4 regions of the Oryzomicrobium terrae genome follow, and region 2 is predicted to be linked to each of the others. Evidence: predicted binding sites of a transcription regulator. Region 2 holds the regulator's gene; each other region holds the start of a gene.
What was found. Region 2 encodes sigma-54, which starts transcription at its own class of promoters, with help from an activator protein. Its sites were predicted from a motif close to TGGCACGCTTNCTGCTNA; they were not measured.

Region 1 (4,752 bases), 1.1 Mb from region 2:
GCCGTACTGTTCGTTGCGGCCTACGCCCTTAAGCGTGAGTACTGGAAAGACGTGCACTAAGCTGTAAAAGGCACAGCCAGGGAAGCAGTTTCTCCCTGGTCTTCGGCATCGGCGGTAACGGTGATCTTCAGATCGCCAAACCGTCGGTGCCGTTTCCGTTTTGATGGGGGGGAGCGCTGATAGCTGCCCATCCAGTCGTTTGTTGATCGCCGGTTCGTGTCAGTGACGGATCGGCCCAAGAAAAGTGAGGGCTTGAAACATGATGAACCTTTATTCGGGAACCACTTGCCCCTTCAGCCACCGTTGCCGGATTGTGCTGTACGAAAAAGGCATGGACTTCCAGGTCATCGACGTGGACCTTTTCAACAAGCCGGAAGACATCGCCGTCATCAACCCCTACGGCCGCGTTCCGGTGCTCGTTGAACGGGATCTCATCCTCTACGAGCCGAACATCATCAACGAGTACATCGACGAGCGCTTTCCGCACCCGCAGCTGATGCCGGCCGACCCGATCCAGCGTGCCCGCTCGCGCCAACTGCTGTCCGGCATGGAGCGCGAGATCTTCGTGCACATGGAAGTGCTGGAAAAGAGCAACGCCAAGGCCGCGGAGAAGGACAAGGCCCGGAACGAGATCCGTAACCGTCTGACCGAACTGGCCCCCATGTTCACCAAGCAGAAGCACATGCTCGGCGACGAGTTTTCCATGCTTGACGTGGCGATCGCCCCCCTGCTGTGGCGTCTTGACCACTACGGCATCGAGTTGGGCAAGACGGCGGCGCCGCTGATGAAGTACGCCGAGCGCATCTTCAGCCGCCAGGGCTTCATCGATGCCCTGACGCCGCCGGAAAAGGTGATGCGCAAGTAAGGCTGGCTCGACCGGCCTCCGGTACGGGGCGAGATTTCTCCGTACCACAGGAGACAGACATGCAAGACGATCAGTACGACGACGAGCAGGGGGAACCTCTGCCGTCCACCAAGCCTTACCTGTTGCGTGCCCTCTACGAGTGGTGCTGCGACAACGGCTTTACGCCCTATCTGGCTGTGGCAGTGGACCGTCGCAGCCGGGTGCCGATGGAATTTGTGCGCGACGGGCAGATCGTCCTGAACATCAGCCCGGACGCCACCAACCGTCTGCAGATGGGCAACGATCTGGTGACCTTCCAGGCACGCTTCGGTGGTCAAGCCCGGGATATCTCTGTCGCCGTGGAGTGCGTGGCGGCGATCTACGCTCGGGAAAACGGTGCCGGCATGGCCTTTGAAGTCGACGAGCTGGATGACCAGAACGCCGGTCAGGGTCAGGACGCGCCGGCGGTGGCTCAGGATGTCGAGCCCGAGCCGCCGGCTAACCCACCGGCCAAGCCGGGTCGCCCTCATTTGCAGCGGATCAAGTAAGTCCCGTACAAGTCTGGGTGGATTGCACCACCATGAAGCGCCCCGTGCCCTTGGCCGGGGCGTTTTTTTTGCACAATCCGGCCCACTCCCAGGTTTTATGGCATGGCACGGCTGTTGCAATGCCGATGCAGGAGACTGCCATGACCCATGAAACCCGATCTACCTGTTGCTACTGCGGCGTCGGCTGTGGTGTTCTGATCGCGCATGACCAGGAACGCATTACCGGTGTGCGGGGCGATCCGGACCATCCCGCCAACTTCGGCCGCTTGTGTACCAAGGGCGCCAGCCTGCATTTGTCGGCCCGTCCCGAGAGCAGGCTGCTGCACCCGCAACTGCGATCCCGTGCTCAGGACGGAAGACGGGGAGCACCTCGCCGGGTGCTGTGGGATGAGGCCCTCGACCATACCGCGCAGCGCTTCGCCGAGATCGTCCGGGCCCATGGTCCGGACAGCGTGGCTTTCTACCTGTCCGGGCAATTGCTCACCGAGGACTACTACGTCTTCAACAAGCTGGCCAAGGCCCTGATCACCACCAACAACGTCGATACCAACTCGCGCCTGTGCATGTCTTCGGCCGCGGCCGGCTACAAGCTCACCCTGGGGGTAGATGCCCCCCCCTGCAGCTACGAGGACATGGCGCTGGCCGACTGTCTGTTCATTGCCGGTGCCAATCCGGCGGTGGCCCACCCGATCCTCTATCGGCGCATCGAGGATGCCCGGGCGGCCAATCCCAAGCTCAAGGTCATCGTCGCCGACCCGCGGCGCAGCGAAACCGCTGCCCAGGCCGACCTGCACCTGGCCCTCAAGCCCGGCACCGACATCGCCCTCTACCACGGCATGCTGCACGTGATGATCGCGGAAGGATTGTTGGATGAGGCCTATATCGAATCCCACACCGAAGGCTTCGACGCCCTGCGCAAGATCGTGCGCGAGTATGCCCCGGATACTGCCGCCGTCCTCACCGGTGTGCCCACCGCCGACATCGTCACCGCTGCCCGCTGGTTCGCCCAGGCCGGCGCCGCTCTCTCCCTGTATTGCCAGGGCCTCAACCAGTCGACCCACGGCAGTCACAACAATGTCGCCCTGATCCACTTGCACCTGGCCACCGGCCAGATCGGTCGGGCCGGTGCCGGTCCCTTTTCCCTTACCGGGCAGCCCAACGCCATGGGCGGGCGCGAAGTGGGGGGGATGGCCCACCTGCTGCCCGGCCACCGTGAGGTGGCCAACCCGGACCATCGGGCCGAAATCGCCAGGTTCTGGGGTGTTCCCTGGCTGTCACCCCGGCCAGGGCTGAAGGCCATCGACCTGTTCGCCGGCTTGAAGAGGGGTCACGTGAAGGCGGTGTGGATCGCCTGCACTAACCCGGCCCAATCCCTGCCGCACCAGGCCGAGGTGCGCCAGGCCCTGGCTGCGGCTGAATTGGTGGTGGTCCAGGAGGCCTTTGCCGACGCCGAGACGCTGCGTTACGCGGACGTGATCCTGCCCGCTTCGACCTGGGGGGAGAAAGAAGGAACAGTGACCAATTCGGAGCGCCGCATCAGCCGGGTCCGTGCTGCCGTACCGCCGGCCGGCGAGGCCCGCGCCGATTGGGCCATCGCCTGCGATTTCGCTCGGCGTCTCGGGCGTGAACTGGGCCTGCTGGCAGCCGATGCCCTGTTTGACTACCCGGACCCGGAAGCCATCTTCGACGAACACCGCCGTAGTACCGAGGGGCGCGATCTCGATATTGGCGGCCTCAGTTACGCCACCCTGGAGCGGCAAGGCCCCCAGCAATGGCCTTACCGCGTCGGCGCCAGCGGCGGCACGGCAAGGCTCTATACCGATGGGCGGTTCGAGACGCCCTCCGGGCGAGCCCGCTTCGTGCCTTGCCGCCACCAAGGCACGGCGGATCGAACCGATACCGCCTTTCCCTTTGCCTTGCTATCCGGCCGCATGCGCGACCAGTGGCACGGTATGACCCGCACCGGTACGGTACCGCGCCTCTTCAACCAGGAAGCAGAAGCCCTGCTGCGCCTACATCCCGCCGACCTGCGTCAGATCGGTCTTGACGAAGGGGGATTGGCCCGGGTCGCCAACGGTCGGGGCAGCATCATCGTGCGGGTCAAGGGCGATGCCGGCATGCGCCCAGGGAGCGCCTGGCTGCCCATGCATTGGGGCGAGCGCTTCATGTCCAGCGCCGGGGCCAACGTCCTGACGCCAGCCAGCGTCGATCCCATTTCCGGCCAACCGGAACTCAAGCACGCTGCGGTGCGCATCGAGGCCGCGGCCTTGCCCTGGCAGCTGGCGGTGATCCAGCGGGTCAGCGATGCCACGGCCGCCGCCGCGCTGGCCCAGGCGCGTCAATGGCTCGGCCGTTTCTCCTACGCCGCGGTGTCCTTCCATGGCGGCAAGCGGCCGGTAGTCATCCTGCGCGCCGCTGCAGAGGCGGCTGCGTCGCCCGAAATGCTGGCCGAGCTTGATCAGGCCTTCGGCCTCGAGCGTCCGGGAGGGCTGTCCTACGCGGACCCGGCCCGGGGCGTGGCCAAGCGAGCTGCCCTCGACAATGGCGAATTGACGGCGATCCGCTTGGCCGGAGAAACCCTGGCTAGTGCCTGGCTGCCGGAAACCCTGGCGGGGGCGGGGTTGGATGCGGCCAAACTGCGCTTCGCCCTGGCGCCCATCGCCACACCGCCGGCCGACCTGGGCCCCCCCCGGGAAATCGTCTGCAAGTGCGCCGATGTGGACCGCCAGACCCTGGTCGCGGCATTTGCCGCCGGCGAAAGCGTGGCCATGGTGCAGGAACGGCTAAAATGCGGAGGCTACTGCGGCGGTTGCGTGCCCGATCTGCGTCGCCTGCACGGGGCCGCTCAGGCACCCGCTGTCGGCCAGGCGGCCTGAAGCAAAACGACAACAAGGAGACGCCATGAATTTCGCGCAGTTCATCAAGGAAATCGGTCGGGGTGCCGAAGGCTCCAAGGATCTGACCCGTGAAGAAGCCCGCCAGCTCTACGGCGCCATGCTCGATGGCGGCGTACCCGACCTGGAGTTGGGGGCGATCCTCATCGCACTGCGCATGAAAGGCGAGTCCAGCGAGGAAATGACTGGCTTTCTCGGGGCGGTCCATGAGCGCCTGCCGGCGCTGCATGCCCCGGCCGGGCGTATCCGTCCGGTGGTCATTCCCAGCTACAACGGCGCCCGCAAAGGGGCCAACCTGACGCCCCTGCTGGCCCTGCTGCTGACCCGCTTCGGCGTGCCGGTGCTGGTTCACGGTGTCCTTGAAGGCTATTCCCGGGTGACCACGGGGCACGTCTTCCGTGAACTGGGCATCATGCCCTCCACGTCCCTGGTGCAAGCCCAGCAGGCCCTCGATGAGCGCCATCTG
Region 2 (4,752 bases):
GTCGATGCCGCGCAGCTGCAGGATGGTGTTGCGCACCGCCGCTTCCAGCAGCACCGCCAGGTTGCGCCCGGCGGCCACGGGAATGATCACCTTGCGCACCGGTACCCCCAGGATGTCCTGGGTCTGGGCGTCCAGCGGCAGGCGCGGGCTTTCCACCCCGGCCACCGGTTTTTGCAGGTGCACGATCAGCTTCAGCTTCATCTTCCGCCGCGAGGCGGTCTCGCCGAAGATGGTGCGGATGTTGAGCAGCCCGAGGCCGCGCACTTCCAGGTAGTCCTTGAGCATCCCCGGGCAGCGACCCTCGATGGTGGTGGGGGCGATACGTGCCAGCTCCACCACGTCGTCGGCCACCAGGCCATGGCCACGGGAGATCAGCTCCAGGGCCAGTTCGCTCTTGCCAGCGCCGGAGTCGCCGGTGATCAGCACGCCCATGCCGAGCACGTCCATGAACACGCCATGCACCGCCACCGTGTCGGCCAGGCGGCGCGACAGGTAGATGCGCAGCAGGTCGATCACTGCCGAGCATGGCTTGGGCGTGGCGAACAGGGGCGTGCCGGTGGCCTCGCAGGCCTCCTGGATGGTGGGCAGGACTTCCAGTCCGTCGGCAATGATGATGGCGGGGGGGTGAGCGGCGATCAGGTCGTCCACCTGCTGTTTGAGGCGCTGGGGGGCGACCCGCAGCGACCATTCCCGCTCGGCCAGGCCGAACACCTGCAGGCGCTCCGGGTGGATCAGGTTGAGGTGGCCGACCACGTCGGCCCCGTAGTTGCCCCGTTCCTTGAGTTCGAGATGGCGCTTGGCGCCGCTGGCGGCAACCCAGGTCAGGTCGAGCTTGTCGCGGTGATCCTCAAACAGCTGCGCGATGCTGATCTGGCGCATGGGAGGCCCCGTGGATGAACAGGTCGCGCAGGGCGGCCGGATCGCTGCCGCTCGCCAGCTGCTCGCGGAAGCCCCGGTCGGAGAAGCGCTGGGCCAGTTCGGAGAGGATCTGCAGGTGCTGCTCGGTGGCCTGTTCCGGCACCAGGAGCACGAACACCAGGTTCACCGGTTTGCCGTCGGGCGCATCGAAGGGCACCGGCGCCGTCAGGCGCAGGAAGGCACCAACGGCTTCCTTGAGGCCCTTGATGCGGCCGTGGGGAATGGCGACACCCTGGCCGAGGCCGGTCGAACCGAGCTTTTCCCGGGCGAACAGGCTGTCGAACACCGTGGCGCGGGCAACCCCGTGCTGGTTTTCGAAAAGAATGCCCGCCTGTTCAAAGACCCGTTTCTTGCTGGTGGCTTCCAGGTCCAGGACGACGTTTTCAGGAGGGAGAAGTTTAGCGATGAGCTCCATAGGATGATCCACGGAGACGTTGAATGAGCCTGCCCGAGCACACGGGATAGTACGGTGGCTGTGAATACGGGGCGGGCCGGGAAAGGAAAGCGGGCCGGGGCGTTTGGGCACCAACCACGCAATGTGGCCGGGAGGATACAGGATTTCCGGAAGGTTGCGCTGACGGGGGCGAAAAGCTTGCCGGAAGCGTGAAAAAGGCCCGTGAGGGAACAGACGGCCGGCCCCGTCGGGGCCTGGCCGATCCGCAAGATTAGATCACTCGGCGACGGGGATGTTCTTCTCGTCGCGGTGATGATCCTGGATTTTCTGCTTGTGCTTGATGATCTGGCGGTCCAGCTTGTCGATCAGGCTGTCGACTGCGGCATACAGATCGGTATCTTCGCTTTCGACGAAGATGTCCTTGCCGCGTACGTGGACGGTCACTTCGGCCTTTTGCTTCAGCTTCTCGACCGACAGGATCACGCTCACGTCGATCACGTTGTCGAAGTGACGGATGACGCGGTCCAGTTTGCCGGTCACATATTCACGGATCGCCGGGGTGACTTCCAGGTGATGCCCACTGATCTGCAGATTCATGGTTCTACTCCTTTAGAGGGACTTACGGAGATTGGCCGCTGGAATGCCCATCCCCTCTCTGTATTTTGCTATCGTCCGGCGGGCTACGACAATGCCCTGCTGTCCGAGAATATCGGCAATTTGATTATCCGAGAGGGGTTTCTTGGCGTTTTCCGACCCCACCAATTGCTTGATGAGGGCGCGGATGGCGGTGGCCGAGCAAGCGCCACCGGTATCGGTGGCCACGTGGCTACCGAAAAAATATTTCAGTTCGAAGATGCCCCGGGGCGAGGCCATGTACTTCTGGGTGGTCACCCGGGAGACGGTGGATTCGTGCAGATCGAGGATCTCGGCGATCTCGCGCAGCACCAGGGGGCGCATCGCCACCTCGCCGTGGTCGAAGAAGGCGCGCTGCCGGTCCACGATGGCCTGGGAGACGCGCAGGATGGTGTCGAAGCGCTGCTGCACGTTTTTGATCAGCCAGCGCGCTTCCTGCAACTGGCCGGACATGCCGCCACCGTCGCCGCGGGTGCGGTGCTTCTGCAGCAGGTCGGCGTAGAGGCGGTTGACCCGCAGGCGCGGGAAGGCGTCCGGGTTGATGCTCGCCACCCACTGGTTGCGCACCTTGCGCACGATGACATCGGGCACGATGTAGCGGGTTTCCAGGGGCGCGTACTGGGCCCCGGGGCGGGGGTTGAGGCCCATGATCAGGGTTTGCACCGCCTTCAGGGTATCGTCGTCGCAGCCCAGTTGGCGCTTCAGCCGGGTGAAGTCGCGGCTGGCCAGCAGGTCCAAGTATTTTTCCACCAGGGTCAGGGCCAGGTTGCGCAGCGGTTCGGCGGGACGCGCCTTGAGTTGCAATGCCAGGCATTCCTGAGGGCTGCGGGCCCCCACCCCGGTCGGCTCCAGGTTGTGGATGTGCTTGAGGGCGATCTCCAGCTCTTCCGGCTCGACCTCCAGTTCGGCGGGCAGTGCTTCCCCCAGTTCTTCCAGGGACTGGTCGAGGTAGCCGTCGTCGTCGAGGGCCTCGACCAGGAAACAGGCCAGGCTGCGGTCCCGGTCGGACAGGGGGATCAGCCCCAACTGCCAGGTCAGGTGTTCCTTCAGACTGGTAGTGGCGGCCTGGATGTCCTGGCCATCTCCCTCGTCGTCGCCATCGTTGTCGCGACTGCCGCTCGGGTAGCTGCCTTCGGCGAACCAGCCGTCGTCGAGGCTACCTTCGGCGTTGTTCTCGGCGCTGAATTCGTTGCTATCGCCAGGGTCCGCCGCCTCCTCACGCTCGCCACGGGCGTCCGCTTCGTCCCGGTCGTTCGGCAGGGCGCCACCCGGGGCGTCGGCGAAGCCGGCATCGGTCGGGGGGGGGCTGGGCTCGTAATCGTCCTCCCGTTCCAGTAGCGGATTTTCCAGCAGGTAATGCTCGATCTCCTGGTTCAGCTCGAGGGTCGACAGTTGCAGCAGCTTGATCGACTGCTGCAACTGGGGCGTGAGCGCCAGGTGTTGCGAGAGCTTGAGCTGGAGGCTGGGTTTCATCGGCTACGGCAGCAGGCCGCCCGGCGGGGCGGCGCAGCGATGCGGCGGGGGAGGTGAAACAGGAGCATGGCGCGGACCGTTACAGGCGGAAGTGCTCGCCCAAGTAGACCTTGCGCACTTCTTCGTTGTGCACGATCTCGTCGGGGCGGCCGGCTGCCAGTACCCGTCCTTCGTTGATGATATAGGCCCGGTCGCAAATGCCCAGGGTCTCGCGCACGTTGTGGTCGGTGATCAGCACGCCGATGCCGCGGGCCTTGAGGAAGCGGATGATCTTCTGGATTTCAAGCACGGCGATCGGGTCCACCCCGGCGAAGGGCTCGTCGAGCAGCACGAAGCGCGGGTTGGTGGCCAGGGCCCGGGCGATCTCGACGCGGCGCCGCTCGCCGCCGGACAGGGCCACCGCCAGGGTGCCGCGCAAGTGGCCGATGTGCAGTTCGTCGAGCAGGGATTCGAGGCGGTTCTTCACCTCGTCTTCCGGCAGGTTCTGCAGTTCCAGCACCGCCTGAATATTCTCGGCCACGTTCAGCTTGCGGAATACCGAGGCTTCCTGGGGCAGGTAGGAGAGCCCCTGGTGGGCGCGCTGGTGGATCGGCTGGTGGGTTAGGCGGGCCTCGTCCAGGTAAACCTCGCCGCCGTCGGCGGCCACCAGGCCCACCACCATGTAGAAACAGGTGGTCTTGCCTGCGCCGTTAGGGCCGAGCAGACCCACTACCTCGCCACTGGCCACGTCGAAGGAGACGTCATGAACCACAGTGCGCTTCTTGTAGCGCTTCTTCAGGTTGTGGGCGGACAGGCGGCTGTGGCTGGGCGGCACCGGCGAGGCCGTCTCGGCAGGGGACAGGGTGGCAGCTTTCATGCGGTTTTATTCATCATCGAGGCCACGTAGTACGCGGCGGATGATCTCCATGGAAAAACCCCGCTGGGCGAGGAAACGCATTTGTTTGGCCCGTGCCGCCGCGTCCGCGGCAGGGGTGCCGAATTTCTTCAGCCAGACCGAGCGGGCCCGGGACAGCTCGTCGTCGGTACTTTCCAGGGCGGTGGCGATGGTGTCTTCATCGACGCCGACCGCCGCCAGTTCCTGGCGGAGACGCTGATCGCCGTAGCGACCGGCCCGTACGGTGACGCGCATTTCGGCGTAACGGCTGTCGGACAGCAGTTTGCGGGCGGCTAACTCGTCGAGCAGCCGCTCCAGCTCCTCGCTACTTTCGGCGTGGGGCGCCAGCTTGCGCGCCAGTTCGGCCCGGGCATGCTCGCGCCGGGTGAGCAGGGAGAGCGCCCGTTCCCGCAGGGTGCGTTCCACCGGCGCGCGCATTCTCCCCCGCAACCCGCCTTAC
Region 3 (4,752 bases), 1.0 Mb from region 2:
GACGCTAGGTCTTCTTTATGGGATAAAACAGAACGCCCTCCAGTGGAGGCGTTCTGTTTTTGTATTCGAGAGATGAGGCGTCAGACCGAATCAATCAGGCGGCTGCCGGTCCCGCCACCCCCGAGCCTTTGGCCGTCCGGACCATAAACGTCTGCGGCGGGGGCTTGGTTGCGTTGGAGGAGTACCTGTAATGCGCCGCTGGTGTTTTGCATGCGTAGGGCGATCAACTGCCCGTTCTGCTCGTTGAGTTGCTTGGCCCGTTGCGCCTGGTGTTGCAGTTGTGCCCAGGTATGGCGTATTGCCGGTGTTCCGTGGGCAGCAAGCCAGGCGTCGATTCCCTCGCGATCTGCCGTGTACCCCTGGGATTGAATCAGGCGGTTACGTTGTTCCGCGAATTGGTTGAGCTGTTGGACCAGCAGTGCTTTGGCGGCAACGATATCTTCCAATGCATCCACACGCCCGGCGCTCAGATCGGCCTGCTCGCTCTCGAGCAAGGCGGCAAACTGCGTTACGGCTGCCACTTCTTGGGAGAGCGTGCTGGCAAAGGTGTCGGCAGCGGAAGATGGTGGAAGCAGTCCCATGGCGATGGAGGATGGCAGCGCGGCTTGGCGCTAGTCAGGCCTGGCGACCACTCGCCCGTCCCGGGCTGCCTTGAATCAGTTCCCGGGCGGTGTCCAGCAGTCGGTCGGCAATGGCGCCGGAATTGATCGAAAAGCGACCTTCGCTGATGGCTTGGCGGATCGCCGCAATTCGGCCTGCATCGAAGGGTGAGTCGGTTTGTGCCGTATCCTCGCTGCGCGACAGGCTGACCCGAACGTCCTCGCCCGAAGAGGCTTCGGCGGTGCGGGTCTGTTGCCGGGTGCGCACATCGGTAGCGGCGTAGCCACTAGAGGTGCTGGCGGGAGGAGTGGCAGAGGGTGAGATTTTCACGGTAGGCCTCTGAAAATAGTTTCCTTGCAAATTCTATCGGCAAAAAAGCGAGAAACTTGAGGCCCATCGAACATATTCCGATGCCGAACACGGCAACCGGTAACGAACCCGCTGTAATTGTAGCGGATTACGGGGCAGGCGGGCCGGTCGCTTGTCGGGCCCGATCTGCAATCAGTAACTGAGTTCTACGATGCCGCCTTCTCGGGCGATGCCGCTGACGGTTTGACCGTTGCCTGTCCGTACTTGTGCCATCTGCCCCTCGGCAGCGTTGGAGAGCGCTGTGCCGTCGGCGCTGGCGGAAAATCCCGCGCCTTGGGAGATCAATTTGACGGGTTGGCCTTGGCGTACAACCAGTGGAGCGATTAACTGGTCGCCACGAATCGGCTGACCTGCGGCGATGCTGTTGCGTAAGCTTTTACCCGCCAATTGATTGACGTCGGTGATGACGCCTGCGGGCAAGGCGGCCAGATCGCCACTGGCCAAGGCCACGTCCGCAGCCTGCAGGGGCTGATTGGGTGCCAGGGGCCGTGCGGCCACCAGGTAGTTGCCGGCCACGCTCACGGTAACCGGGACAAAGACGGTCCATCCTGCTGGAGCGTTGCAGCGTACCCCCACGGTGCTGCGCCCCCAGAGGCGGGCTCCATTCGGTAAAAATGCCTCAACTGTCGGGCATGGGCTCAGCTGAGTACGAGGATCGAGCGCGCCGATACGGGTGGTGACTCGGCCTGGCAGGCCCTGTGTCTGGGTCGCCAGGAACCGGTCGACAGCGTTGATCACCACGGCCTCCATACCCGTGTTTTGGGCGTGGGCAGGTGTCGAGGCTAGAACTGGCAGGGCGGTGAACAGCAAGGCAAGCAAGCGGCGCATAACGGAGGCAGGAGGGTGGGGGCAAGGGGCATTGTGCCCCAGCAATCCCGTTCCCGGCAAAACTTGCCGCCGGTAAGGTGGCGGAGAATGGTTTGCCGATTTGCAGGGATAAGCAGGAGGCTTGCGGCGGCCTGGGGCGCAAGGCTGGAGGGCGGTAGCACGGCAAGGAATGGGGCTGGCATGAAATCCGCTTAAGGAGAGTCAGTCAAATTTCTCCGCGAGGGTACCGTGGCCAATAAGCTCGATCAGCTCATCAACGTCCAGCGCCAGGCGCTCGGCGTGCGCGCCCAGCGCCAGCAGATCCTGGCGGCCAACATCGCCAACGCGGATACCCCCCACTACAAGGCGCGGGACATCGATTTTCAGTCGGTTCTGGCGGACTCCCTGGCGGGCAAGAATCAGAGCAGCGGCGTCGATCTGTCCCGCACCAATGCGCGCCATCTGGCCGGCACCGGTACGCCCTCACCGTTCCCGGTGCTGTACCGCCGCGATACCCAGTCGAGTGTGGATGGGAATACCGTCGATATGGATACCGAGCGCGCCGCTTTTGCCGACAACTCGCTGCACTACGAGGCGGCCGTGACCTTCCTTACCGGCCAGTTCCGCACCATGCAGACCGCCGTGCAAAGCAACAACGGCTGATCCGGCGCGCCCGGACGACGAACAGGAATCTGAATCATGAGCATGTTGAGCGTTTTCAATATTGCCGGCAGCGCACTCACTGCCCAGTCGATGCGGCTTAATACCGTGGCCAGTAACCTGGCCAACGCCGATTCCCTGGTGTCCGCCGATGGCCAGCCCTACAAGGCCAAGCAGGTGGTGTTCGAGGCCACTCCGATGGGGACGACCCAGGCGTCCATGGGGGTCAAGGTGCAACAGGTCGTGGATAGCGCAGCGCCGCACCGGCTCGTCTACGACCCGCGCAGCCCAGCGGCCAATGCCGATGGCTACGTGACCATGCCCAATGTGGATGTGGTCGAAGAAATGACCAACATGATTTCTGCTTCGCGCTCCTACCAGACCAATACCGAAGTCATGAATACGGCCAAGACCTTGCTGCTGCGCACCCTGACCCTGGGCCAGTAAGGCCGCCGACTCTTCGATAGGAATTCATCATGGCAACCGTGCAAAACTCCACCAGCCAGACGGACGACGTCCTGGCGGCTTACCGCCAGTCCACCTCGTCGACGAAGAAAAGCGCCACTGAGGAAATGCAGGACCGCTTTCTCAAGCTGCTCGTCACCCAGTTGCAGAACCAGGATCCGATGAATCCCCTGGACAATGCCCAGATGACCCAGCAACTGGCGCAAATCAACACGGTCAGCGGTATCGAAAAGCTCAATACCACCATGACCCAGATGATGGGGTTGTATAACTCGGCGCAGGCCATGCAGAGCGCCTCGTTGCTCGGGCGGCATGTACTGGTGCCGGGCTCCGATCTGGCCCTGGGCGAGAAGGGGGCGATGGGGGGGGTGGAGTTGGGCGCTGCTGCCGATGCCGTGACGGTTTCGATCAAGAACGCCGCGGGTGAAGTGGTGGCAACCGAGCAGCTGGGAGCCAACTCCGCCGGCAGCTTTGCCTTTATCTGGGATGGCAAGAATAGCGATGGTGAGGCCCTGCCTCAGGGGAACTATACCTTCGAGGTGAGTGCGACCCAGGGTGGCAACAAAGTGACCGCGAATGCGCTGGGACTTGGCACGGTAAGTGCTCTTGTTCGTGGAACCAATGGCGGCTTCCAGCTCGATCTTGGCAGCGGTCTCGTTAATTTTGAAGACGTGCGCCAGATCCTCTGAGTCCGGTTGCAGCAACAGAACAGCAAATAACAGGTTAAGGAGCCAAGCATGGCATTCCAGCAAGGTTTGAGCGGACTCGGCGCTTCGTCCAAGGCCCTCGATGTGATCGGCAACAACGTCGCCAACGCCAGCACCGTGGGATTTAAATCGGCCAGTGCGCATTTTGCCGACGTCTTTGCCAATTCCCTGTCCGGTTCCGGCGCCTTGCAGGTGGGTATCGGTACTGCCCTGGCCTCGGTGGCCCAGCAATTCACTCAGGGCAATATCACCACGACCAACAATCCCCTGGATATCTCGATCAACGGCCAGGGGTTCTTCCGCATGAGCCAGAACGGCTCTATCTCCTATACCCGCAACGGCCAGTTCCACCTGGACAAGTCCGGCTACATCATCAATGACCAGTCCCTCAAGCTGACCGGCTACCCGGCGGACCCGAACGGGGTGATCGTGCCTTCCACTCCCCAGGAATTGCAGATCAGCTCGGCCAACCTGTCGCCGGTGGCGACGGGGGCGAGCGTGGGTGCCGCTTTCAAAGGGGTGTCGATCAACGGTCTCAACCTGGATTCGCGTGCGGAGTTGCCGGCAGCCTGGTCCAGCACCGTCTCCCCGGCGCCGGTGCCTCCCGCAACGCCGGTTGGTCTGGAAACGGTGGATCCAAAGTCGTACAACTACTCGACTGCTGTGTCGATCTACGACTCCCTGGGTAACCCCCACACCATGACCTATTACTTCCGCAAGACTGCCACGCCGGGGCAATGGGAAGTACGGGCCAACGTCGATACCACCCGGTTTGCCAACGTGGACCTCGGTGCTGGCGCGGGGGTCCCCATCAATCTGCAGTTCGATAGCAACGGCAAGCTGACGTCGACGATGCCGATTGCCGCCGTAACGATCGATCTTGCCGGTCTCTCTGCCGACCAGATCGCTGCGGGCATCAACAAGCCGAATAGCGCTACCACGCCGCTCAAGTTCGGCCTCGATTTCACCGGCTCGACACAATACGGTGCTACTTCCGGCGGTGGTCGCCTGGAGCAGGACGGCTACACCTCGGGGCGCCTCAACGGGATTTCTGTGGGTGAGGACGGTGTTATCCAGGGGCGCTACAGCAACGGCCAGGCACGCAACCTGGGACAGGTGGTGCTGGCCAACTTCCAGAACCCCA
Region 4 (4,752 bases), 690 kb from region 2:
GTGCGAAGCTAAAAAAACAAGACCCCGGTTACGTCGGTAACCGGGGTCCGGATGGGGCAAACGGGCGATCCGCCTCAGAACGGGATGTCGTCGTCCATGGTGAACGGGTCGGCCTTGGCCGGGGCGCGGGCAGCGCCACCGCCGGACGCCCGGGGTGCAGGGGCCGGGGCCTGGGCGTAGTCGTCGCCGCCGTAGCTGTCGCTGCCATAGTCGCCGCCACCCGCGCTGTCGCGGCGGCTGCCGAGCATCTTCATCTCGGTGGCTTCGATTTCGGTGGTGTAGCGCTCCTGACCGCTCTGATCCTGCCACTTGCGGGTCTTGATGCGGCCTTCGATATAAATCTGGCTGCCCTTCTTCAGGTACTGGGTGGCAATCTCGGCGAGGCGGCGGAACATCACCACCCGGTGCCATTCGGTCACGTCCTTGCGCTCGCCGGAAGCCTTGTCCTTGTAGGAATCGGTCGTCGCCAGGCGCAGGTTGGCCACCGCATCGCCGTTGGGCAGGTAGCGGGATTCGGGGTCGGCACCCAGGTTGCCGATGAGGATGACTTTGTTGAGGGACGCCATGGCGGTCTCCGTATTTTGAATCTGATGAAATTATCGCACCCCGGGCCGAATGCCAACGCCTGATTGCAGCGTCAGGCTTTGGGCCGGGGAGCAGGAAACTGGAACGTGGCGGCCACCGCCAGCCACAGCAAGGCGATGCCGGCGCAGGCCCAATAGACGGTGTGGGGGCCGGCGCGCTGAACGATGGCGCCGCCCACGGCGCCGCCAAGGAACAGCCCGAGGGACTGGGTCGTATTATAAACGCCCAGGGCCGCTCCCTTGGCCTGAGGCGGGGCGATGCGCGAGATGAGCGACGGCTGGGTGGCCTCGAGCACGTTGAACGAGACGAAGAACAGGGTCAGGCACAGGGCCAGCCCGGTCAGGGAGTCGCCGAAAGCCTCGAAGCCGAACTGCACTAGCACCAGCAACGCCACGGCACCGTTGAACACCAGCTTCATGCGGCCGTATTTCTCGGCAGCGATCACCGCCGGCACCATCACGGCGAAAGACACCAGCACCGCCGGCAGGTACACCTTCCAGTGTTCCCCCAGGGGCAGGTCGCCCACCCGTACCAGGGCGGCGGGCACCACCACCCACATGGCGGTCTGCATTAGGTGCAGTGCGAACACGCCGAAGTTGAGGCGTAGCAGGCGACCGTCGCGCAGCACATCGGCAAAGCGCGCCCGGACGATACCACGCTCGGCGGTCGACGCTTCGCGCTCCGGGTCGGGAACCACCACCAGCACGGCGACAATGGCGCCGGCGGCGAGCAGTGCGGTGAGCCAGAAGATGCCGCCCATGCCCACGGTGCGGAACAGCAGCGGCGCCAGCACCAGGGAACCGGCGAAGGTCAGGCCGATGCTCGACCCGATCATGGCCATCACCTTGGTGCGCTGGGATTCCCGGGTCAGGTCGGCAGCCAGGGCGGTGACGGCGGCGGAAATCGCCCCGGCCCCCTGGAGAACCCGACCGACGATGATCTGGGGCAGGTCGCTGGCCAGGGCGGCGACGATGCTGCCGATGATGAAGAGGAGCAGGCCGACCACGATCACCGGCTTGCGCCCGTAACGGTCCGAGGCCATGCCGAAGGGGATTTGCAGGAAGGCCTGGGTGATGCCATAGGCGCCGATGGCCAGCCCGATCAGGGCGGTATCGTGGCCGGAAGGCAGATCTTTCGCGTACACCGCGAAGACCGGCAGGATGAGGAACAGCCCCAGCATGCGCAGGGCGAAGATGGCGGCGAGACTGACGCCGGCGCGGCGCTCTTCAGCGTTCATGGCATTCCCGGAGGAAGCGGGGTCGACAGCGGCCATGGCGGGTTCAGAAAGGGGGAGTCGAAAAAGGCGGCTATCGTATCAGGTTCGCCTGACGGACGCGGTACCCACCGCAGCGCCGAGGCCCATCCTCACCCCTGCCCGCGCCCACCCCACGCACCCCGGCGGCGGCGGTGCCGGACCCGATTGCGGCCGCACCCTGTTCGGATTTCCGAACGACACAACGCCACTCCATCCGGAAATCCGGCCGCCACCCAGACGTTGCGCAGGAAAAACGGTTTCCAATCAACCGCTTGAAAAAATCGATCAGTTGGCACGCTCCGTGCAAAAACCTGGAGGCCCCCTTGCGAGGGCCCACGACACACCACCAGGAGACCGGAGACACCATGAGCGGCACCCCCTACCGTTCCGAGCACGACCTGCTCGGCGACAAGAACGTCCCTGCCGACGTCTATTACGGCGTGCATACCCTGCGCGCCCTGGAAAACTTTCCCATCACCGGCATTTCCATCGCCGTCTACCCGGACCTGATCAGGGCCCTGGCCCAGATCAAGCTGGCCGCCGCCCGCGCCAACCAGCAGCTCGGCCTGCTCGACGCCACCCGGGCCGACGCCATCGTCGCCGCCTGCCGCGAGCTGATCGCCGGCAAGCTGCACGACCAGTTCGTGGTGGACGTGATCCAGGGCGGCGCCGGCACCTCGACCAACATGAACGCCAACGAGGTGATCGCCAACCGGGCCCTGGAAATCCTCGGCCACGGCAAGGGCGAATACGCCCACCTGCACCCCAACGAGCACGTCAATATGGGGCAGTCCACCAACGACGTGTATCCCTCGGCCCTCAAGCTGGCCACCTACGTAGGCATCTTCCGCCTGGTGGAGGCCATGGCCCACCTGCGCCGCAGCTTCGAGCGCAAGGCCGACGAATTCGCCGACGTGCTCAAGATGGGCCGCACCCAGTTGCAGGACGCGGTGCCCATGACCCTGGGCCAGGAGTTCTCCACCTACGCCGTGATGCTCGGCGAGGACGAGGAGCGCCTCAAGGAAGCGGCCCTCTTGATCCGCGAGATCAACCTGGGCGCCACCGCCATCGGCACCGGCATCAACGCCCACCCGGACTACGCCCCTCTGGTCTGCCGCCTGCTCGCCGAGGTGAGCGGCGTGCCGGTGGTGACCGCCCCCAACCTGGTGGAAGCCACCCAGGACTGCGGCGCCTTCGTACAGCTGTCCGGCGTGCTGAAGCGCGTCGCCGTGAAGCTGTCCAAGACCTGCAACGACCTGCGCCTGCTCTCTTCCGGCCCCCGGGCCGGCCTGGGCGAGATCAACCTGCCGGCGCGCCAGGCCGGCTCGTCGATCATGCCGGGCAAGGTGAACCCGGTGATCCCGGAAGTGGTGAACCAGATCGCCTATGAAGTGATCGGCAACGACCAGACCGTCACCTTCGCCGCCGAGGCCGGCCAGCTCCAGCTCAACGCCTTCGAGCCGATCATCGCCCACAGTCTGTTCAAGAGCGTGCACCACCTGCGCGCCGGCTGCCTGACCCTGGCCGACCGCTGCGTGGACGGCATCACCGCCAATCGGGACACCCTGCGCGCCAGCGTCGAGAACTCCATCGGCATCGTCACCGCGCTGAACCCCTACATCGGCTACGCCAACGCCACCGAAGTGGCGGCGGAGGCCTTCCGCAGCGGCAAGAGCGTCACCGAGGTGGTGCTGGGCCAGGGCCTGATGACCCCGGAAGCCCTGGCCGAAGTGCTGCGCCCCGAGGTGCTGACCCGGCCGCGGGCCATTCCTGCCGCCCCTGCCGCCAAGCCCTGATCCCCCACCGAAGAGACGATCAACGTCATTCCCATTTCATCCCGGCCTGACCGGGGGAGGAGTCCTGCAATGAAAATGAACAAGCTGACCACCTGGATCGGGGTCGCCCTGGTCCTCGGCATCGTCGTCGGCTACGTCTGCCACGAGATAGTGCCGGATGCCGCCGCAGCCAAGGATCTGGCCGGTTACTTCGGCATCCTCACCGACATCTTCCTGCGCCTGATCAAGATGATCATCGCGCCCCTGATCTTCGCCACCCTGGTGGCGGGCCTGGCCAACATGGGCGATGCCAAGGCGGTGGGCCGCATCGGCGGTCGTGCCCTGGGCTGGTTCGTTTGCGCCTCGTTCTGTTCCCTCTTCATCGGCCTGCTCTTTGCCAACGTGCTGCAGCCGGGCCACGGGCTGAACGTACCCCTGCCCGACTCCGCCGCTGGTCTCAACCTGAAGACCGCCGCCCTCAACCTGAAGGACTTCATCACCCACGTCTTTCCCAAGAGCGTGATCGAGGCCATGGCCGGCAACGAGGTGCTGCAGATCCTCATCTTCGCCGTGTTCTTCGGCGTCGCCCTGGGCCATCTGCACAACCAGACCGCCCGCTCCCTGGTGAACACCATGGACGAGGTGGTGCACGTGATGCTGAAAGTCACCGACTACGTGATGCGCTTCGCCCCCTTCGGCGTGTTCGGCGCCGTGGCTGCCGCCATCACGGTCAACGGCCTGGGCATGCTGCTGGTGTTCGGCAAGTTCATGGTCAGCTTCTACATCGCCCTGGCGGCCCTGTGGGGTGTGCTGATCCTGGCCGGCTTCGCCGTGCTGGGCAAGGACGTGTTCCGCCTCCTCAAGCTGGTGCGCGGCCCGCTCCTGGTGGGCTTCTCCACCGCCTCCAGCGAGTCCGTGTACCCCAAGCTGATGGAACAACTGGAAAAGTTCGGCATCAAGAACCGGGTCACCGGCTTCGTCCTGCCCCTGGGTTACTCGTTCAACCTGGACGGTTCGATGATGTACACCACCTTTCTGGCCTTGTTCATCGCCCAGGCCTACGACATCCCGATGAGCCTGGGCGCCCAGATCACCATGTTGCTGGTACTGATGGTCTCCTCCAAGGGCATCGCCGGG

Region 1: a site for sigma-54 is predicted at 1,496-1,513, ahead of OTERR_RS04870 (nitrate reductase). Genes of this name have one in related genera too.
Region 3: a site for sigma-54 is predicted at 1,974-1,991, ahead of flgB (flagellar basal body rod protein FlgB). Genes of this name have one in related genera too.
Region 4: a site for sigma-54 is predicted at 2,131-2,148, ahead of aspA (aspartate ammonia-lyase). Genes of this name have one in related genera too.

What each region holds. Positions count from the first base shown of each region.
Region 1 is NZ_CP022579.1:1,047,299-1,052,050, forward strand. Features, by position in the region: gene OTERR_RS04855 (cytochrome c1) at 1-60, shown strand, start outside; gene OTERR_RS04860 (glutathione S-transferase N-terminal domain-containing protein) at 260-865, shown strand; gene OTERR_RS04865 (ClpXP protease specificity-enhancing factor) at 925-1,392, shown strand; gene OTERR_RS04870 (nitrate reductase) at 1,533-4,268, shown strand; gene ybiB (DNA-binding protein YbiB) at 4,294-4,752, shown strand, end outside.
Region 2 is NZ_CP022579.1:3,468,511-3,473,262, reverse strand. Features, by position in the region: gene hprK (HPr(Ser) kinase/phosphatase) at 1-879, opposite strand, end outside; gene ptsN (PTS IIA-like nitrogen regulatory protein PtsN) at 848-1,333, opposite strand; gene hpf (ribosome hibernation-promoting factor, HPF/YfiA family) at 1,589-1,909, opposite strand; gene OTERR_RS15685 (RNA polymerase factor sigma-54) at 1,922-3,418, opposite strand; gene lptB (LPS export ABC transporter ATP-binding protein) at 3,498-4,274, opposite strand; gene recX (recombination regulator RecX) at 4,281-4,718, opposite strand; gene recA (recombinase RecA) at 4,749-4,752, opposite strand, start outside.
Region 3 is NZ_CP022579.1:968,622-973,373, forward strand. Features, by position in the region: gene motD (flagellar motor protein MotD) at 1-8, shown strand, start outside; gene OTERR_RS04470 (flagella synthesis protein FlgN) at 81-581, opposite strand; gene flgM (flagellar biosynthesis anti-sigma factor FlgM) at 616-930, opposite strand; gene flgA (flagellar basal body P-ring formation chaperone FlgA) at 1,102-1,707, opposite strand; gene flgB (flagellar basal body rod protein FlgB) at 2,026-2,439, shown strand; gene flgC (flagellar basal body rod protein FlgC) at 2,476-2,883, shown strand; gene OTERR_RS04495 (flagellar hook assembly protein FlgD) at 2,913-3,590, shown strand; gene flgE (flagellar hook protein FlgE) at 3,639-4,752, shown strand, end outside.
Region 4 is NZ_CP022579.1:2,775,322-2,780,073, forward strand. Features, by position in the region: gene ssb (single-stranded DNA-binding protein) at 75-566, opposite strand; gene OTERR_RS12595 (MFS transporter) at 638-1,822, opposite strand; gene aspA (aspartate ammonia-lyase) at 2,206-3,636, shown strand; gene OTERR_RS12605 (dicarboxylate/amino acid:cation symporter) at 3,706-4,752, shown strand, end outside.